Marinoscillum sp. 108: one gene and its partner. The protein of the gene in region 1 binds, or shares a complex with, the protein of each later gene. Links are inferred from orthologs where the notes say so. Each region holds a gene or a part of one and is shown on either strand. Other genes may lie near its edges. The genes, in order: pheT and pheS.

Region 1 (12,043 bases):
CCCCCGTCCACCCAGGCGGTAAACCAGAAATCCCCTACCATCTTGATAGCTCTCTTCATTTGACGCTCCACCATACCATTGAGCATCTCATGATAGTCCCGCGAAAAGTCATAGGAATAAACCCTGACCGTCGTGGCTCCCCGCTCTTCATAGCTATATTTCTTATCTTCCGGATACCTTAGGGTCAGGAGCTTCTCAAACCTCAATACCGAATCGAGTGCGAGATGTGAGCTTTCCACTGCTTTCCAGGCTTCCAGCTGAGTATTTTTGATATACTCTGCCTTCCCGGTAAACAAATCATAGTGCTCAAAGAATACTTCCGGCAGGCGAGATTCCCAAAACCCATGAATACCCAACTGTCCCGTAAGCTGCCCATTGTAATTCTCGGTGGTATGCAGAGGCACATGAGCGTCTCCTATATAATGCCCCAGATCCACCGAATACCTTAAGATACGGTCAGCATCCCTATTGAGAAACGCCTGGGTCAGCTGATATTTCACCAGATTGATATGCCAGGGCACTATGCCATAGGCCTGCAAAGTATCCTCGGTGTACATGGCTACAGCATCATTCCAGTAGCGAGGCATATTATACAAAGCACTGTCGCCATATACATCCAGGTCTATGTAATGTCTGGCAGCCTCCTCCTTCATGATGTATCGGCGTTTGTCGGGGTTAATCGCCTTCTCGGTGATATATTGAATGTGGTACTTATAGAAACCCATCATTTCTATGGGCAGTGTAAACACCGCCACCCGATTGATTTTCTGATGGGAGAAAAACCCCCAACTACTGGAGACTATCGCCCCCAATAGCACTATTAGATAAACTTTATGTGCTCCTTTCATCGCAAAATGAAATTAGTCATTTTTTTCGTGGGTTTTTTAAGGTGAACATTATGAAATGTATTTGTTTTTTTTACCAATTGCTCTATCTTTGCATCCCTTAAACAAGGATAGGAGAATAAAAAGCTTATGGCAAATCATAAATCCGCATTAAAGAGAATACGATCAAACGAGGCAAAAAGACTCAGAAATCGTTATCAGCATAAAACTACCAGAACCTTTATCAAAAGGTTGAGAGAAGCTACAGACAAAACCGAAGCACAGAAGCTTTTGGGTGAAGTTTTGGGCATGGTAGATAAACTTGCTAAGAATAATATCATTCACAATAACAAGGCGGCTAATCTTAAATCAAGCTTAACTAAAAGAGTTAACGCGCTTTAAGACTTAGTTTGTCCTCTTCAGGATATTCACACCCTGTTCGCATGGCGAATAGGGTTTTTTATTATCTTCAGTGCTGTAAAATACTGGCAGGTAATGGAAAAATCCGATCATACTTATCTAGCTATCCACCAGTGGGCCGAAGAAGACCGTCCACGGGAAAAGCTACTCCTCAAGGGAAAGGCGAGCTTATCTGATGCCGAATTGATAGGCATCCTTCTCGGCTCTGGCACGAAAACTCTCAGCGCCGTGGATCTCGCCAAGCAAATCCTCAGTACCGTTCATAATGACTTGCATGCTCTGGCAAAGCTCTCTGTCACCGATCTCATCCGATTCAAAGGCATAGGAGAAGCCAAGGCCATCACCATAGTGAGTGCATTGGAGCTCGGACGAAGAAGAAAAGAATCCGAACCACGAAAAACCCTCAGAATCACCTCAAGCAGTGATGCCTATGAATACATGAAGCCGGAGCTCACCGATCTGCCTCATGAGGAATTTTGGATCATCATGCTCCGACGAAACAATGCGATTATAGGAAAGGAGCAAATCAGTGTGGGCGGAGTATCAGGCACTGCGGTAGACCCTAAAGTTATTTTCAAAAAAGCCTTGGATGTGATGGCCAGTGGCCTCATCCTCATACACAATCATCCATCCGGCAATGCCCAACCCAGCGAAGCTGACAAGAAACTCACTCGGAAAGTAAAATCAGCCGGCGAGACGCTGGACATTCCGGTATATGATCATCTCATTTTCACAGATCACACCTATTTTAGCTTTTCGGATGAATCCATAATGCCTTAGTGCTCGAGCCAACATGAAAAAACTTCTTTTTATACTGATCCCGGTAGCTGCTGTTGCTATTATTTTCTATTCATTGTCGGGCAACTCAGATGAAGCTTACATCAGCAAAGTCGCCGACACACGGGCCGAGCGTGTACGCTTTTTGAAAAGTTCTGAACAATCGCCCTTTACACAGTTTGACCTGAAATACGAGCCGCTCAGTTTTTTCACCATCGATCCCTCCTATAAGGTCCGAGCCAATCTGGAAAGAATCCAATCACCTTCCCGAGTGATGATACAAAGTAGCGATGGCACCTCAGCTCCCTATTCCAAATTTGCCTATGCATCTTTTAAGTTTCAGGGTCAATCACTTAAACTACTCATTCTCAAGCCTGCCGGCTTTGGGGCTCTCCCTAACACATACTTTACAGCCTTTGCGGATGACACAAGTGGTGAAAGCACCTATGGCGGTGGCCGCTACCTGGACCTGCAGATAGGTAAGTCGGATAACATTGAGATCGACTTCAATCTCGCTTACAATCCCTACTGCGCCTACGTCAGTGAATACTCCTGCCCTCTGCCCCCTGCCGAAAATGTGCTACCCCTCCGTATAGAAGCCGGCGAAAAAGATTATAACCATTGATTTGATAGGGCATTAGACTTCACTTTCCTATTTTTGCCGGTTACATATCGGGGGGATCGTATTCACTACGAAAAATGACAGAATTCCCTCTGATGATCCGGTTAAAAACAGATTTAAAAAATACAATTACATCAGGATGAAGATTTCCTACAATTGGCTCAAGGACTATATATCGCTTTCAGAATCACCCGAAGAAATCAGCTCTGCCCTTACCCAGACCGGTCTGGAAGTGGAAGGTGTAGAACACGTGGAAAAAATACCCGGGGGATTTGAAGGGCTTGTCATTGGGGAAGTCATCGAATGTAAGCCCCACCCTGACGCAGATAAGCTACAGCTCACCAAAGTGGATGCAGGAACAGGAGCACTTCTTCCTATCGTCTGTGGTGCGCCCAACGTTAAACAAGGGATCAAGGTCATCGTAGCCACAGTAGGCACGACCATCTACCCTACGAGCGGTGAGCCTTTCAAAATCAAGAAGGCCAAAATAAGAGGAGAGGTTTCTGAGGGCATGCTTTGTGCAGAGGATGAAATAGGTTTGGGTACAAGCCATGCGGGTCTGTTGATCCTGGATACCGAAAAACCCAACGGCACCCCGCTCATTGAGATTTTCGAATCTGGCTCTGACTATGTATTTGAAATTGGCCTGACCCCCAATCGTGGGGATGCTACCTCTCATCTGGGGGCCGCCCGGGACCTGAAAGCATTTTTCAAAAGACCCATTGAACCACGCCAATCCAAAAGTCTAAAAACGGAAATCGACCGACCCATTGAGGTAACGGTAGAAAAGAATGAGGCTTGCCCGAGGTATTCAGGCCTCACCATTCGCGGACTGAAAATAGGGCCTTCTCCTGATTGGTTGCAGTGGCGGTTAAAGGCTGTTGGGCTGTCCCCTATCAACAACGTAGTTGATATCACCAACTATGTAATGATGAGTCTCGGTCAGCCGATGCATGCTTTTGATGCTGACGCAATTACCGGAAACAAAATCACCGTAAAAACTTTACCAGCGGGCACAAAATTTACCACCCTTGATGAAGTGGAGCGGAAGCTGAGTGACAAAGACCTGATGATCTGCAATGATCAATCGGGTATGTGCATCGCCGGAGTATTTGGTGGAACACAGTCCGGTGTGAAAGACAGCACCACCAGCATTTTCCTGGAAAGTGCCCACTTCTCAGCAGATTGGGTACGTGGTACGGCCATGCGACACGGTCTTTCTACCGATGCTTCCTTCCGGTTCGAAAGAGGCTCTGATCCCGAGATGACCCTCCCAGCCCTTCAAATGGCTGCAGAGATGATTTTGGAGCTCGCAGGTGGCCACGTGGCATCCGAAGTGGTGGATATCTATCCACAACCTATTTTGCCGGTTAGGATTCCTACCACCTATCAAAATTTTCATCGACTAATAGGCATTACACTGCCCAACGACCAGATCATCGAAATCCTTAATCTGCTGGACATCCAGACAGAAACTATTGATGACGCCTCCTTCACCGCCATTGTGCCTCCTTACAGAAGTGAAGTGACGCGCGAAGCAGACCTGGTAGAAGAAGTTCTGAGAATTTATGGGTTTAACAATATCCCGCTGGAAGAAACCCTCTCTGCAGGATACCTCTCTTCATTCAGCGAAAAAGAGCCTTACAAGCTTCAGGAAGATCTTTCTACCTACCTGGCCGGAAAGGGCTTTTCAGAAATACAAACCAATTCTCTCACTAACCCCAAATACTATAAGGATTTGGGCCTTGGAGGTGAGCCGGTGGAGATCCTGAATAAATCGAGTGAAGACCTGGGGTATATGAAAACCTCACTGCTCTACACCGCCCTGGAGTCAGTCAGACACAACATCAACCGAAAAACCAAAAACCTGAATCTTTTCGAGTTTGGTAAAATTTACGCCCAGAAGAACGAAAAATATAAGGAAGACCAACTGCTGGCATTCTATATGAGTGGCGACTCTCACGAGGAAAGCTGGCTGGAAGGCGCCCGAAAAATAGGATTTCACGACCTCTCAAGAGTCGTTTTCTCATCGCTTCAGCACCTAAAGGTCGTTGGCTATACCACAGAACCAACGGAGGACCCGGCTTTGGAATACGGACTGGCTGTGAAACTCAATAATAAGGTGATTGGGAAATTGGGGATGCTAAAAACTAAAATCTCTCGTTACTTCGACATCAAACAGGAAGTGTTCTACGCTGAGTTTTTATGGAAAGACCTGGTAAGAGCCGCTAAGGTGGAAACGTCGTTTGAAGAAATCTCAAAATATCCTGAGGTCCGCAGAGATCTTTCGTTGGTACTGGATAAAAAGGTATCTTACAATGAGATTAAAGATTTAGCTTTCAAGTCTGAAAAAAAATTACTAAATCGAATTAATGTCTTTAGCGTGTATGAAGGAGACAAACTGGAAGCAGGCAAAAAATCATACGCACTGAGTTTCTTTATTCAGGACAAAACTAAAACACTCACAGATAAGGGTATTGATAAGGTCATGAATGGCCTGATCAGCACATTTGAAAATGAAGTAGGAGCAATTATCAGAAAGTAAATGGGCAACGAAACACTGAGAACTGAAATCAACAATCTGGAACGAAGGGTTAAACTTTTACTTAGTGAACACGCACAGCTTAAAGTAGAGCTCCAAAAAGTAAGCAATGAGAACCAACAGTTGAAAGCTCAGGCTTCACAGCAGGAGGCCAATCTTGCAAACTTTCAAAATCAAATGAAAATTAGTAAAATTGTAGAAAGCATGGTAGTCGGCGATAGCGATGCGAACGAGGTGAAGGATGTGCTTGACGACTATATTAAGGAGATAGATAAATGCATTGCTCATTTGGGTGAAGCTTAAATACCTGATGGCAGAATTATCAATAAAGCTAAAAATAGGAAACCGGGAGTACCCCATGAGGGTAAAGGCCGAGGATGAGGAACGTATCAGACGTGCTGGTAAGATGTTAAATGAAAAAATAAAATCTTATCGGAACCAGTTTGGTATAGAAGACAACCAAGACCTGCTTGCCATGGTGGCATTTGATTGCCTGGTAGACAAAATGAAAAACGAAGAGACTATAGAGTCCACAGACGAAGTAGCACTTGATCAACTGAGAAACATTAGCCAATTGATAGCGAACGCTATTTAAACCCCTCCGTAATACAGTCCACACCCCATTCCCGGCCCTCCCCGACAGGCCATGTATGTGAAATACCTACTTAAATTGATCGATGGATATATTATACATTTTGATTGCTCTGGGGGGGATACTCCTGGGGTTTGTCATAGACCGGGTCATACTCAAACGGTCTATCACCAAGAAGCTAAAAAGTGCTGAAGACCAGAAGAAACTGATCCTGAAAGAAGCTGAGGTAAACGCCGAAAGCATCAAAAAGGACAAAGTACTGGAGGCTAAGGAGAAATTTCTCAAACTCAAAACAGAATTTGAAGAAGAGGCCAACCGCAAAAAGAACCTCCTCATCACCAACGAAAACAAACTCAAGCAGCGTGAGTCTACCATCTCCAAGCAAATAGAGCAAAACAAACGGGTGGAAGCTGAATTGGAATCTGCCAAAGAAAACCTGCAGGCTCAGCTGGAAATTGTTCGAAAGCGAAAAGAAGAATACGAGAAGTTAAAAAATCAGCAGGTTTCTATTCTGGAAAAGGTGTCCAACCTCACCGCTGAGGAAGCCAAAGCTCAGCTGATACAGACGCTCAAAGATGAGGCTCGTACAGACGCGTCGGCACACATCAAAGAGATCATGGAGGAAGCCAATATGTCGGCTACCAAAGAAGCCAAGAAGATAGTACTTCAAACTATCCAACGAACTGCTACCGAGCATGCCATTGAAAACTGTGTGTCTGTCTTCAACATAGAGAGTGACGACATCAAAGGTAAAATTATTGGTAGAGAAGGTAGAAACATCCGGGCACTGGAGGCCGCCACCGGTGTGGAAATCATTGTAGACGATACCCCTGAAGCCATCATCATCTCTGGCTTCGACCCTGTAAGGAGAGAGATCGCCAGGCTCTCACTTCACAGACTCGTACAAGACGGCAGAATACACCCCGCCCGTATAGAGGAGATTGTGAGTAAGACCACCAAGAACATTGACGAGGAGATTGTAGAGATCGGTGAGCGTACCGTCATTGACCTGGGCATTCACGGATTGCACCCGGAGTTGATCAAATTAGTGGGTAGGATGAGGTTCCGCTCGTCCTATGGACAAAACCTGCTGCAGCACTCCAGAGAAGTAGCCAACCTGTGTGCTACCCTGGCCTCTGAACTTGGAATTAACCCTAAACAAGCCAAGCGTGCCGGCCTCCTGCATGATATTGGCAAGGTATGGCCAGATGAGCCAGAAAAGCCACACGCCATCATAGGCATGGAGCTCGCACAGAAATACAAAGAATCTCCAGACATCTGCAATGCCATAGGTGCTCACCATGATGAAATAGAGATGACCACTATGATCTCGCCCATCGTACAGGCCTGTGACGCCATCTCTGGCAGTAGACCTGGTGCTCGTCGTGAAATCATGGAGCAGTACCTCAAACGTCTCAAAGAACTGGAGGAAGTAGCGCTCAGCTTTGAAGGTGTCAATAAATGCTACGCCATCCAGGCGGGCCGTGAGCTCCGAGTACTTGTAGATGCTGAAAACGTTACCGATCAGCGTGCGGGAGAGCTGTCCTTCAATATTTCTCAGAAAATTGAAAAAGACATGCAGTATCCCGGCCAGATCAAAGTGACCGTGATCCGTGAGACCCGGGCCGTGGCGTTCGCCAAGTAGGAAACCGCTTTTTAAAATAATTAAAGAAAGTCCCGGATTAGTTCGGGACTTTTTTTTATTATTACTTTCTCCGTTCAGCTCCTAATCATGCCAAGAAATATCCTTCCCTTCCTTCTTCTGATTTCCTTACCATCATTGGCTCAAAAACCTCCTTTGAAATTCGGTAAATTAGATATGCAAGAACTCACGCTTAAGGAATGTTCATTCTACCCGGAAGCTAAAGCAATGGTCATAGCGGAGTATGGTGATCTGCGATTCAATTATCTAAACGATAATTGGACCACCAAATTTACAATAACACGCCGCATCAAAATTTTCACAACGGAAGGTAAGAACCAAGCAAACGTATCTATTCGGTTATATGACCCTGTGGACGGAGGCATTCACGAAAGGTTATCCTCGGTCAAAGCCATTACCCACAACTTGGTTGACGGAAGAATAGAAAAGACTCCATTGAATCAAAGTGAGGTTTTTAGAACGAGACTAAGTGACCACAGAACCGAAATTAGTTTCACCTTACCGAATGTTCAGGTGGGTTCGGTAATAGATTATGAAATTATACTCATATCTAACTATCTCTCCGTTCTTTTTCCATGGAAATTTCAGAAATCTATCCCAACCAAGGTGTCAGAAATCAGATATGTGATCCCTGAATATTTCAACTATATAACCAGCCAACTAGGCACCTCAATTGAGCTCACCAAAGAAACAAACTCAGTTCATGAATCCTTTAAATACAAGTGGGAATCAGAGCCTGGGATAGGTGGTAACAAAGCAGTAGCAATAGGAGCTGAAAATTCGGTAAGCAAAGAACAAAGATTTGTAGCTCGCAATATTCTTCCCTTGGAAGATGAGCCCAATATCAATAACAAACCGGACCTTCCTGCTCGACTCGAGTTCCAGTTAGTCTCAAGTCAAATGCCAAATTCCGCTGTGAAATTCTACGCGGACAATTACGAATCTTTCACCAAGGATATTCTGACTTGGGAGTCATTCGGAAAAACCCTTGACCAAGGGGCTTTTGCATCTCCTGCCATAAAGGAATTAAGGGCTGACTCTGTCTCCGATCTTGCTTCAGCAATTTATCACTGGATACAAAACCATTTTTCATTCACAAATGAATATGGTGTTACAAATAACAAGGCTGGGAAAATTGCCTTCAATGAAGGCTCAGGAAATGTTCCGGCCATTAATCTAACTTTAATTGCAGCGCTAAGAGAGGCCGGAATAAACGCTTACCCTATCATATTAAGCACAAGAGGGCATGGCATCCCACATCCAGTCTACCCAAATTATGAAGACTTTAACTATGTAATCGTGGGAGTGAAGACTGAAGCAGGATTGATTCTGGCAGATGCCACCACCAAGCTCTCTTTTGGCACTATCCCGGAGAGATGCTTAAATGGGAAAGGCTGGTTAGTTGACAATGAGTTTGGTCAATGGGTTGACCTCAAAAAAGAGGCTCACTATTCCTCTGAAGTTTCCATTAACATGACACTCGAAGAGACTCAAATAACTTCAGAACTACACATTACACACAAGAACTACGCTGGCGTTACTACCTGGGAGCAAGTTGATTCAATCGGAGCAACCAACTTCATTCAGGAGATCGACCAAAAGCTTTCTGACTGGGATATTGAAAATTTCAATATTAAGTCAGGTACCAAGGAAAGCAAAGAGCATTTCGAGTTCGAAATAACGGCAAGCCGTGCCATTAATGCAAATAAGAGAATCTACATTAGCCCTTTTATTCTTGGCATGCCGCTTGAAAACCCCTTTAGGAGACCTGAAAGGGTAGCACCAATTGACTTCCCATATGGTTTTGAATATAGGGTCATAGCCCAAATAAAAATCCCTGATGGCTATTCTGCCATACTCCCTGAATCAGGGGTTTTCAAACTTCAAAGTAATGATGGAAGCTTCATATACTCCACAAACCAAGTGGGAAACACAATAAACCTTGTTGGGATTTTCAAAATATCTAAAACCGAATTCAACCCAAACGAATACCAAAATCTTAAACAATTTTATCAACTAGTAACCGACAAAAATCAGGAATTGATCGTCTTGAATAGACTTTGAGAAAATTACCAGAACACTGTTTACAGTAGTTAAATTCAACCCCTAGAGTTGGGTTACATATCCTGTCCTTCAGTCGTTTCCAAAATAATTAAGAAAAGTCCCGGATTAGTTCGGGACTTTTTTTATTTTCAATCCTTCCCAAACTAAACTCACCGCCATATGAAATCCCTAACTTTACTTTTCCTAGTACTTTCCCTTCATGCCTTCGGCCAAAAATCCAACATTAAGTTTGGCAAGGTTACCGAAGAAGAATTAACCCTCACCGAATGTGCCTTCTATCCTGAAGCCAATTCAATGGTCCTGGGCGAATTCGGTACCCTCAATTTTATGTACAACAACGATAAAGGCTGGTCCTATAACCTGGTAGTGCATCGTAGGATAAAAGTATTTAACAAACTCGACAAGGATATCGCCAACATAAAACTCAGGGTTTACGATCCTCTGAAAGGTAACAGCAAGGAAGAAATTGGTGCCATTAAGGCCTTCACTTATAACCTTGTCGATGGAAAAATAGAGAAAACCAAACTGACAAATTCTGAAGAATACACCACCAGAATCAATGATTACAGGATGGAAACCAGTTTCGCCATGCCCGACGTACGTGAAGGGTCGGTGTTTGAGTATCAATACACCCTCAGCTCTGACCTTATTTCCACCCTATCTGCCTGGCATTTTCAGGATGACCTGCCAGTGGAAATTTCCGAATTTCGCTACACTATTCCGGAGTTCTTCAAATACACCGTGAGTCAGGTAGGTTCCTTTGTAGTCCTGGATAGAAAGGAGGAAAATGTAAATGAAACCTTCACCTACCGGTGGGAGTCTGTAGGTGCGGGAGGAAACGTCGAACGAGGCACCGGGTCCTTACCTTCTGTGAGCGTCCATACTACGCAAACCGGTCATAACCTATTACCACTCCAGGATGAGCCCTTCATGAACAACAAGCCCAATGTTCCGGCCCGGCTGGAATTTCAGCTGATGTCAATTCACATGCCCAACAGACCCATCAAAATGGTCGCCGGCAACTATGAAGACTTCAATAAAAACATCATGGATTGGACTTCATTTGGCAAAACGCTGAACAATGGCAATTTCGCCAAAGACAAAATTTCCACCCTCAGCGAAGACCCCACTACCCGTGCCAAAGAAATCTACACGTGGTTAGCCAATCACTTTTCACACAATGATGTGTTTGGTTTTACAAGTGACAGAGTAGGGCGTTCCGCATTCAACGACGGCCAGGGAAGCGTTGCAGACATTAATCTGACCCTGGTAGCCGTATACAGAGAAGCTGGTCTGGAGGCGTACCCTGTAATTCTTAGCACCAGAGGCCATGGCATCCCCCATCCTATCTATCCTAACTATGAGGACTACAACTATGTGATAGCAGCAGTCAAAACACCAGAAGGAACGGTCCTGACTGACGGTGCTTCAAAATTACCCTTTGGGATGTTGCCAACCCGCTGTCTCAACAACCGAGGTTGGATGGCCACAGAAAACGGAGGTTCATGGATCGATTTGAAAAATGACGCATCGCATTCCATAACGGTCATCTCACAATTCGACTTTGAGGAAGAAAAATTAAATAGCCAGTATTCGGTAAAAATGGATGGGTACGCCGAAACGGAGGCTCATTCTAATGTAAAATCCGGCGGACAGGAACATTACAACGAAAGTATCACTTCGCACTTTTCGGAATGGGAAATGGACAGTCTGAAAATAGACACAGAAACCGGCTTCAACCTTAATTTTGCGGTAGCCAAAGACATTGATGACAATGCAACAGTCTACCTCCAGCCGATCAGCTATGGTATGGTGACAGAAAATCCTTTCAAACGGGAAGAAAGGCTCACTCCGGTAGATTTTCCTTATCAGATCAACAGGAGAGTTATTGTCAAAATAGCGGTGCCGGAAGGCTTTTCCGCCGAGCTTCCTGAATCCACCATAGTGACCCTACCTAACAATGGAGGGAAATTTATCTACTCCATCAACCAAATCGGCAGCAACATTCAAATCATGAGTATGTTCAAACTCAATCAGCTGGATTTTTCTCCAGATGAATATCCATACCTCAAACAGTTTTATCAACTGGTGGCTGAGAAAAACAATGAGATCATCGTACTCAAGAAATCATGAAGCTATCATTTGTTATTTTATCTTTTTTCCTATTCAATATAGGAGTTGCTCAGGGTCTGCTGGATGATGTACCCGCAGACCTGAAAACCAATGCCAATGAGATAGTACTGTATGATCATACCACATTCACGATTAAAGATCTAACCAGCTCCTCTCTTCACAGAAAATACAGAGCCATCATCAGAAACAGCAGGGCGACAGATTTAAAATCTGTTTTCCTCTATTATGACGATTTCCGCGCGATCAAATCAGCTCAAATAAAAATATATGATATATACGAACACGAGAGAGAACACATCAAACTGAAAGACTTTGGCGACTATAGTACCAAGGGATCGAGCATAGCTGATGACTCGCGAACTAAATACTATGAAGTCACTGATGACAAATACCCTTACATCGTAGA
Region 2 (7,784 bases), 400 kb from region 1 along the record:
TGGCATGTTTGGAATAGGGGAGATGCCAGAATGGTTTAGCATTCCGTTTACAATCTTTGTATTAGTTGGGCTGACCAATAGCTTTAATCTCATAGATGGTATTGACGGTCTGGCGGGTACCATTGGTATACTGATATTATCCTTTTTCGGGTGGGTGTTTCTTACTGGAGGGTACTATGCATATTCTGTACTCTGCCTTTCTGTGGTAGGGTCATTGTTTGCTTTCCTGCTCTACAACTGGAATCCATCTCGCGTGTTTATGGGCGATACAGGCTCCATGATTCTTGGTTTTATTATTTCATCACTGGCTATCTTGTTTATCAACGTAGCTCCAGGGATGACCCTTGGGTACTTTGAAATTACTTCCAGTGTATCGGTTTGCATTGCAGCATTGATTCTTCCCATATTTGATACAGTGCGTGTTTTTACCATTCGCTTTAGCAACGGAAAGAATCCTTTGGATCCAGATCGGAATCACCTACATCATGGATTACTAAAGCTAGGCTTGAATCACGCTCAGGCTACAATCTTTCTCGGGTTGTTCAATTTACTAATTCTGTCAATGGCTCTGCTGCTCGACCCTTATTTGGGAAATGGCTCGCTTATGCTGATCATTACCGCCATGTGTGTGGGAGTGACTATGACATTGGGTTACAAACTCAAACGAAAGGGGCATCTTGGTAAGATTACTCCGGTGGCCACTAAATCATCTGATCTTTATATTTCTAAGTCTGCTTAAGAAGCTTCTGTTTATTATTTTTGCCCGATAGCTAGAAAAGATGAAAGAGAAGATCGGGACATATATAGAGGCCATAGACAAAGCCATTGCCAAAAATAAGGAAGAGCTCGAACAGTTCAGGTTGAGATTTATCAGCCGGAAAGGTGTGTTGACTGAGCTTTTTGAAGAGTTTAAGAAAGTCCCGAATGAGCAAAAAAGGGAGATCGGCGGGGAGCTCAATGTACTCAAGCAAAAGGCTCAGGAGAAATTTCAGGAGCTAATTGATCATGTGAATGGCTCCTCTATGAGTGATGCCGGTGCACAAGACCTGGATGTGACGCTGCCCCCCATAGTGGAAGAGGGCTCTGTGCATCCCCTTTCCAAAGTTAAGAACAGGATCATCCAAATCTTTGAGCGGCAAGGGTTCAGTGTCAAAGAAGGGCCTGAAATCGAGGACGACTTTCATAATTTCACAGCACTCAACTTTCCCGAAAACCATCCTGCGCGCGAAATGCAGGACACTTATTTTATCTCCAAGAACCCGGATGTTTTGCTCAGAACCCACACATCCAATGTGCAAATCAGACTAATGGAGCAGGGTAAGCCCCCATTCCGGTCTATCATGCCGGGCAGGGTGTTTCGAAATGAGGCCATTTCAGCGCGTGCCCATTGCTTTTTCAATCAGGTGGAAGGCCTGTATGTAGACAAGGACGTGTCTTTTAAAGATTTGAAACAGACGCTTTATCATTTTGCCAAGGAGCTGTTTGGAGAAGATACTCAGATTCGTTTTCGGCCTTCATTTTTCCCTTTTACAGAACCCAGTGCGGAGATCGACATTAGCTGTTTCATTTGCAAGGGCGATGGCTGCAAAATCTGTAAGCACACAGGTTGGGTGGAAATTGGTGGTTCCGGAATGGTAGATCCCAATGTACTGAAAAGCTGTGGTATAGATCCGAAGGAGTATAGCGGATTTGCTTTCGGTATGGGTATTGAGCGAATCACCATGCTGAAGTATCAGATTGATGATATCAGACTCTTTTCAGAAAATGACCTTAGGTTTTTGAAGCAGTTTTAGGGAATCACTTGCTTATAACAGCTGATCAATAATGGTTTCCTCGGTTTTGCCTTCAGCTTCGGCTTTGAAGTTTTTTACGATTCTGTGAACGAGGACTGGCTTAGCGACTTCCCGTACGTCTTCGATATCTGGTGAGTATTTTCCTTTGAGGAGCGCATTGCATTTGGCTGCCAGGATTAAAAACTGACTGGCCCGAGGCCCTGCTCCCCATTCCAGGTACTCATTGCTAATTGGGTCTGCATTTTCAGTAAATGGCCTGGTCTTATGGACCAGGTTGACCACATATTCAAAGACATTATCAGCCACAGGTACTTTTCTCACAAGTTTCTGAAACTTAATAATTTGCTCCTTAGTGAGAATTTCACCTGCAGCATAGTCGTCACCCGAAGTGGTTTGCTTGATAATACTCAACTCCTCCTGAAGAGATGGGTAATTAAGCTTGATCATAAACATGAAGCGGTCCAGCTGGGCTTCAGGGAGCGGGTAAGTACCTTCCTGCTCAATGGGGTTTTGCGTGGCCAGCACGAAAAACGGCTTGTCAAGTATGTAGTTATTACCTCCGGTAGTTACCGCGCCTTCCTGCATGGCTTCTAGGAGCGCAGACTGGGTCTTAGGAGGCGTTCTGTTGATCTCATCTGCCAGGATGACATTGGAGAAAATAGGTCCCTTGATGAAGCGGAAATTGCGCTCCTGATCTAAAGTTTCGGCGCCTAGTACATCCGAGGGCATGAGGTCGGGAGTAAATTGAATCCTGCTGAAATTAAGCCCAAGTGACTGAGCCATGGTGTGAACCAGAAGGGTTTTCGCCAGACCAGGAACACCCACCAGCAGTGCATGTCCGCCACAGAAAATGGAAGTGATGAGCAATCTGACCACTTCTTTCTGACCGATTACTACTTTGCCGATTTCTTGTTCCAGTTTCTGATAAGCGGCATGTAACTCATTCGCCACTTCTACTTCATTCTCCATTTCAGACATATTCAGACTTTTCGGTTATTGTTCCAGTAGGTTACAGTGATCAAATTCTGGATCGATATCAATGTAAACTTCATCCCTGGCATCATCAAACCATTCGGATAAAATTTTATTTCTTTTATTATTGAGGGTAGCTGCTGCTATTTTTTGATAGTCATCTTTCAGGTTGGCCTGATGAGGGGCCAATCTATTCTTATAATAAAGAATCCTGAAAGCGGTGGAGCCATCGGGTTGCTGAAATTCCAGTGGTTTGGTGATGCTCCCGATCTTCATGGTATCCAATGTGAAAAATATGGTAGGATCCAATTGATCTACTGAGACCCTGTTGGACTCATTATCATCCAGAAAAAAGCCACCATTGGATGAGGTGAGCTGATCATCAGAGTATTCCTTAGCTGCCGCCTGAAATGTAATGCTGTCATTCACAATGGCGGTTCTGAGACTGTCTAGGTAAGTCCGGGCCTTGATCACATCCTCAGACGAAGGTTTCGGAGAGATGAGTATGTGCCGCGTTTTGAAGGTATTTCCACGTTTTTGCTGAAGTTCTATCAGGTGATAGCCAAACTGAGTTTCTATGGGCATAGAAAGCTCGCCTTCCTTCAAGGTCATGGCTGTGGCCTCAAACTCGGGTGCCAAATCTCCCCGCTTGTAAAAGGGGAGCTCCCCACCTCTGGCTGCTGAGCCCGGATCTTCAGAATATTGCCTGGCCAAAGCGGCAAAAGACTCTCCCTGGAGAACCCTTCCCCGGATTTCATACATGAGCTTCTTTACATCTTCCTTCTGCTTGGTACCAGCTTTGGGTTGCTTTACGATCTGCCCTACTGTCACCTCGGTGGAGAAGAATGGAAGGCTATCCTGAGGAATTTTGCCAAAGAATCTCTTCACCTCTGCCGGAGACACCTTCAGATCAGCAGTAATATCTTGCTGCATCCGCTGGATGACCATTTGTTCCTTGATGTCGTCAAAAAGATCTGCTTCTATCTGATCCATTGACTTCTTATAATAGGCCTCTATCTCCTCCCGGGAGCCTATCTGAGAGATCATGTACTCCATTCTCCTGCCGAGGTTGCTTCGCACCTCTTCATCGGCTACCTCCACAGAGTCTATTTCAGCTTTGGCTACCAGCATTTTGTTCACCACCAGCTGTTCCAGTATGTTGCATTTGGCAGTGCTTCCTCTGAACTCCCCACGAGACAGGTAATCCAAATAAGCCTTTTCCAGGTCAGATTTGAGGATAATGTAATTGTCCACTTTAGCAATAATCTTATCTACCACCACGCCCTCTGTTTGGGCATTGGTAATAAGCGGTAAGATGAGAGCGATGCTAATCGCGATATATTTCAAACAGATGTTGTTCCTTTGATTCATCATAAATTTTTTCTTCTAGCTCCTTCTTCAGCGCAATTTTCCTCTTATTGATGATTATGTTTTTAATGTCTTCTCTGATAAACTCTAACGGTGAAATCTCATCTGAAATTTTAAAATCGAAGATATTTAGAAAATAGATGTATTCCTCATTTGTCGTTTCGGAGTACTTGTTTTTCGAAAGAAACTGGTTTTTGTTTTCCAGCGTTTCCAGCGGAGTTCCCAGGATGAGTTCATCGAAAATAATCCAGGTAGTATCCTCGAGGTATGATTTAGTGGCAAATTGAGAAACGTATGATTTCAGGTCTTCCAGATTTCCTTCGGGATGCGCCCGGAAGTTACGCCGAAACTGGGCAAGGTTGGGTGCGTTTTTGGGAACTTGCGCAAAGATGCATTTCACGATGTTTTGCTTGAGCAAAAAGTTATCGGCTTTGCCGTTGTAGTAGTTGGTGACCTGCTCGGTGCTTACCTCTCGGTCCAGGTTTTGTGTGATGTATTTTTTCTCGAAAGAATGAACCATGAGGGCATAGCGATAATCCAACACTTTACGCTCGATTTCTGCCTCGTTAAAATCCACTGCTTGCGAAGATCGTGAAATCATCAGCTGCTTCTTGATCCAGTCTTCTATGTATTTCTCCGCCAGCTTGGTGCTGTCATCAGAGGAAATATTGGCGGGAAAAAGTCCATCCAGATCGGAAGGGTAGAGGTAGCTCTCCATGCTCCTGGCAATGGGCGCTTCGGTGGCTGTTTCTTTCGGTTTGAAAAACTCGCATCCGTAGGAAAATGCCAAAATTATGATCCAGCCATATTTCATTCACTCAGCTTTTTAGTCAGCTTGCAAATATTGTAATTCTTCTCGGTAGAGAACTCTATTTTGTCCATTATTCTCTTGACCAGCATCAGCCCTACGCCACCTTTCCTTCTGGAAGAGACGATCTCATCCAGCGAGGGTTCAGCATAAGTACTCAGATTGAAGCTGATCCCCTGGTCTCGGATGACAAAAGTGACTTGCTCGGCTGGCTGAAAATCAACGTAGACTTCAATGGTTTGTGTGGGATTACAATGATTGGAGTGAATGATCAGGTTGGCACAGATTTCATCCACTGCAAGTACGAGCTTGTGTGCTTCCACTTCTTTGATGGCCTGACGATGTAGGATGTCGGCAACAAACTGTCTGATCTTGGCAAGATTCTGCTTGCTACACGATATGGTCAGCTTATTTTCCATTCAAAAGCGCCTGGGCTTCTTCTTTGTTATTGGTAATATTCATCAAATGCTGTAGCCCCAGAATGTCAAAAACCTCTCTGACTTTTTCCTGGAGACCGAAAATAACCAATTTGATGTCATTGGTCTTGAGCTCCTCCAGATAGGAAATAAACACCCCCAACCCAGCGGAAGAGATATACTCTAGTTTGCTGAGGTTGATCAGTATTTTAGCATAGTTTTCAGCTGCCGATTTCAATGCATTGTCCAGTTCTATCGATGAGCTGGCATCCACTTCTCCCCTGACCTCTATGAGTTGGTAATCCGACTCAGCCTGTATGTTTATTTCTACCATAGTTATTATTTAAACCTGACGATGGTAAGTGTATAATCATCGTCCAATTTGTTTCCATTCAAAAATTTCAGCAGATCGTTAATGAGCATATCTTTCAGTTTACCCAAAGGCGCATTAATGTGGTTTTGCAGTGAGGATTTCAGGCCATCCGCGCCATATTGCTTCTTGTATTCATTTTTGGCTTCTGAAATACCATCTGTGTACAGGAGCAATAAGTCACCTGGCTGGTAGTTTATGGTTTCTTCTTGAACGTATTCGTTGTACTGCGAGTTTCTCAGGATACCCAGTCCCAGTCCTTCTTTCTCTAAAAGGGTGATATTTCCGGTTGAAGCTGAATAATACATGGCCGGGCAGTGCCCCGCTCTTGCATAGCAGAATTTTTTTTCCCGGGTGTTGATCACGAAGAAAATGGCGGTAATGAAGGAGTTTTTCTCCAGGCAACGGCCTATGGCGGAGTTGGCTTTGGTGATAAATTCCTTTGGGGTACTTACATCCTGGGCCAGGCTGTGAAAAATACCCCTCATCTGAGCCATATTGAACGCAGCGGACGTGCCTTTACCAGACACATCCCCGATGATCAGGTTAAAGATGTCCTTAGAAGGCTCAATGATATCATAATAGTCTCCCCCCACTTCATCGGCAGCCATGCTATAGGCTTCTATTTCAAAACAGTCGTTGCGTTCGAGTACCGAAGGCAACAGGCTCTTTTGCACACTTTTAGCAATCTTCAATTGTTCCTTGTAACGCTCATTGTCAAGTGCCTCCCTGATGAGGTGGAAGTTTTCAATAGAGATGCTGGCCTGATTTACAAACGTGGTGATGATGTCCACCATCTCCCGGTTGAAGGCGTCGCCTACCTCCTGCAGTAAAGCCAGAGAACCTATTTGTTCGTTTTGAACCATGACCGGCACGGCGATGATGGATTTGAAGTCAGGATGATTGAGGGTGCCAATGACCTTGCTGGGGGCAAATTCATTGGAGACCTGCTGACTCAGTATTTTTTTGATAAAGTCCTGTCGTACACTCTCTTTAATATCTTTCACAGTGAGGGTAGTGACGCCACGGGTGAGTAGGATGGGCTCTTCTCCACTGATCTCCAGCCAGGCAGCATCCGCAAATACGGCGCTCATAGAGCTCTCCAGCAGGATGTCGTAGGTCTGCTCGGCACTCTGCCCTGCCGGAATGGATTGGCTCAGCTTTTGAAAGTCAATAGCCTCCTGGAGCTTCCGCTCAAAAACAGAAGAAGTGGGTAGGTTGAAGAGGGTAACCAGGATGGAAATGCCCGCATACAATATGATGAAGATAAACAGCGAAACGAAGTAGGCCCGATCCAGCAGGTCCAGATTGAGGGCGCCGGTCTCCGAAAAATTCATCAGGTTCAGCAGGAAATGGTACAGATAGATGCCTGAGAGAATAATGAAAAGAATGCTTTTCCACTTCTGTTTGAAATTGAGGTAGGCAATCCACTTGAGGTTAAAAGCAAGGATAATGCCCAGGCCTCCTAAAAAGATCAGTGCCGTATTGAAGTTGACGCTGAGAAATTTGTTGCCAAACAGGTCAAAAATCAGGCTTCCCAGCAAGGCATACTCGAAGAATCCCCAGAGCTGGATGAGGTTTTTGGACTTCTGATACAGGATCAGTCGTTTCCAAACCACAAATGTGGAAACCAGATAGACGACCACTAGCCCGATCAGGATGTTGTAGAGGAAATTTACCGTGAATGGATTTTCACTGATGGTGCTGTTACCGAAAATATAGAAAAACAACCGGATGAAAAGCGAGCCGATGGTGGTGACCAGGCCGGTAATGAACACCCGCCATAATAGATCGATGAAGTTGATGCTATCTGCCTTGGTGATGGTGTACCGGTAGTAAGACAGGGTGGAAAGCACCAGGGTCGTCAGGAAAATCTGTGGCAAAATGGCCGACAAGTCTACATTGAGCTGGTACTGGTCTACAAAAAGGAGGTAGAGATCAAAAAAAGTAAACAGTAGCCATGACAGGATGCCTGCTAAAAAGCTAAGTCGTATTTTGAGTTTTTCGGAGAGCATCGGCGTGCCGCAAAAATACGGGGGTGACCCTTAATAAAAAAG

The links.
Region 2: the proteins of pheT (region 1) and pheS are in contact, whole or in part, in a crystal structure (PDB 6P24), measured with the Escherichia coli proteins. The link is inferred for Marinoscillum sp. 108 from one-to-one orthologs.

Annotation. Positions count from the first base shown.
Region 1 is NZ_LR734808.1:3,646,333-3,658,375, reverse strand. The notes cover bases 2,397-5,485. They hold pheT (phenylalanine--tRNA ligase subunit beta), read left to right. Parts: upstream 2,397-2,782; coding sequence 2,783-5,188; downstream 5,189-5,485. Other genes in these bases: GV030_RS14845 (hypothetical protein), read left to right, coding at 5,189-5,485; GV030_RS14855 (DUF1684 domain-containing protein), read left to right, coding at 2,397-2,646. Outside these bases: GV030_RS14870 (zinc dependent phospholipase C family protein), read right to left, coding at 1-848; rpsT (30S ribosomal protein S20), read left to right, coding at 975-1,226; DNA repair protein RadC, read left to right, coding at 1,320-2,024; more of GV030_RS14855, read left to right, coding at 2,038-2,396; more of GV030_RS14845, read left to right, coding at 5,486-5,488; GV030_RS14840 (cell division protein ZapA), read left to right, coding at 5,496-5,780; rny (ribonuclease Y), read left to right, coding at 5,863-7,422; GV030_RS14830 (DUF3857 domain-containing protein), read left to right, coding at 7,510-9,504; GV030_RS14825 (transglutaminase domain-containing protein), read left to right, coding at 9,664-11,637; GV030_RS14820 (DUF3857 domain-containing protein), read left to right, coding at 11,634-12,043.
Region 2 is NZ_LR734808.1:3,256,524-3,264,307, forward strand. The notes cover bases 1-2,786. They hold pheS (phenylalanine--tRNA ligase subunit alpha), read left to right. Parts: upstream 1-779; coding sequence 780-1,793; downstream 1,794-2,786. Other genes in these bases: GV030_RS13205 (MraY family glycosyltransferase), read left to right, coding at 1-739; GV030_RS13215 (MoxR family ATPase), read right to left, coding at 1,806-2,771. In the rest of the region: GV030_RS13220 (peptidylprolyl isomerase), read right to left, coding at 2,787-4,139; GV030_RS13225 (peptidyl-prolyl cis-trans isomerase), read right to left, coding at 4,093-4,947; GV030_RS13230 (ATP-binding protein), read right to left, coding at 4,944-5,360; GV030_RS13235 (STAS domain-containing protein), read right to left, coding at 5,350-5,691; GV030_RS13240 (SpoIIE family protein phosphatase), read right to left, coding at 5,697-7,742.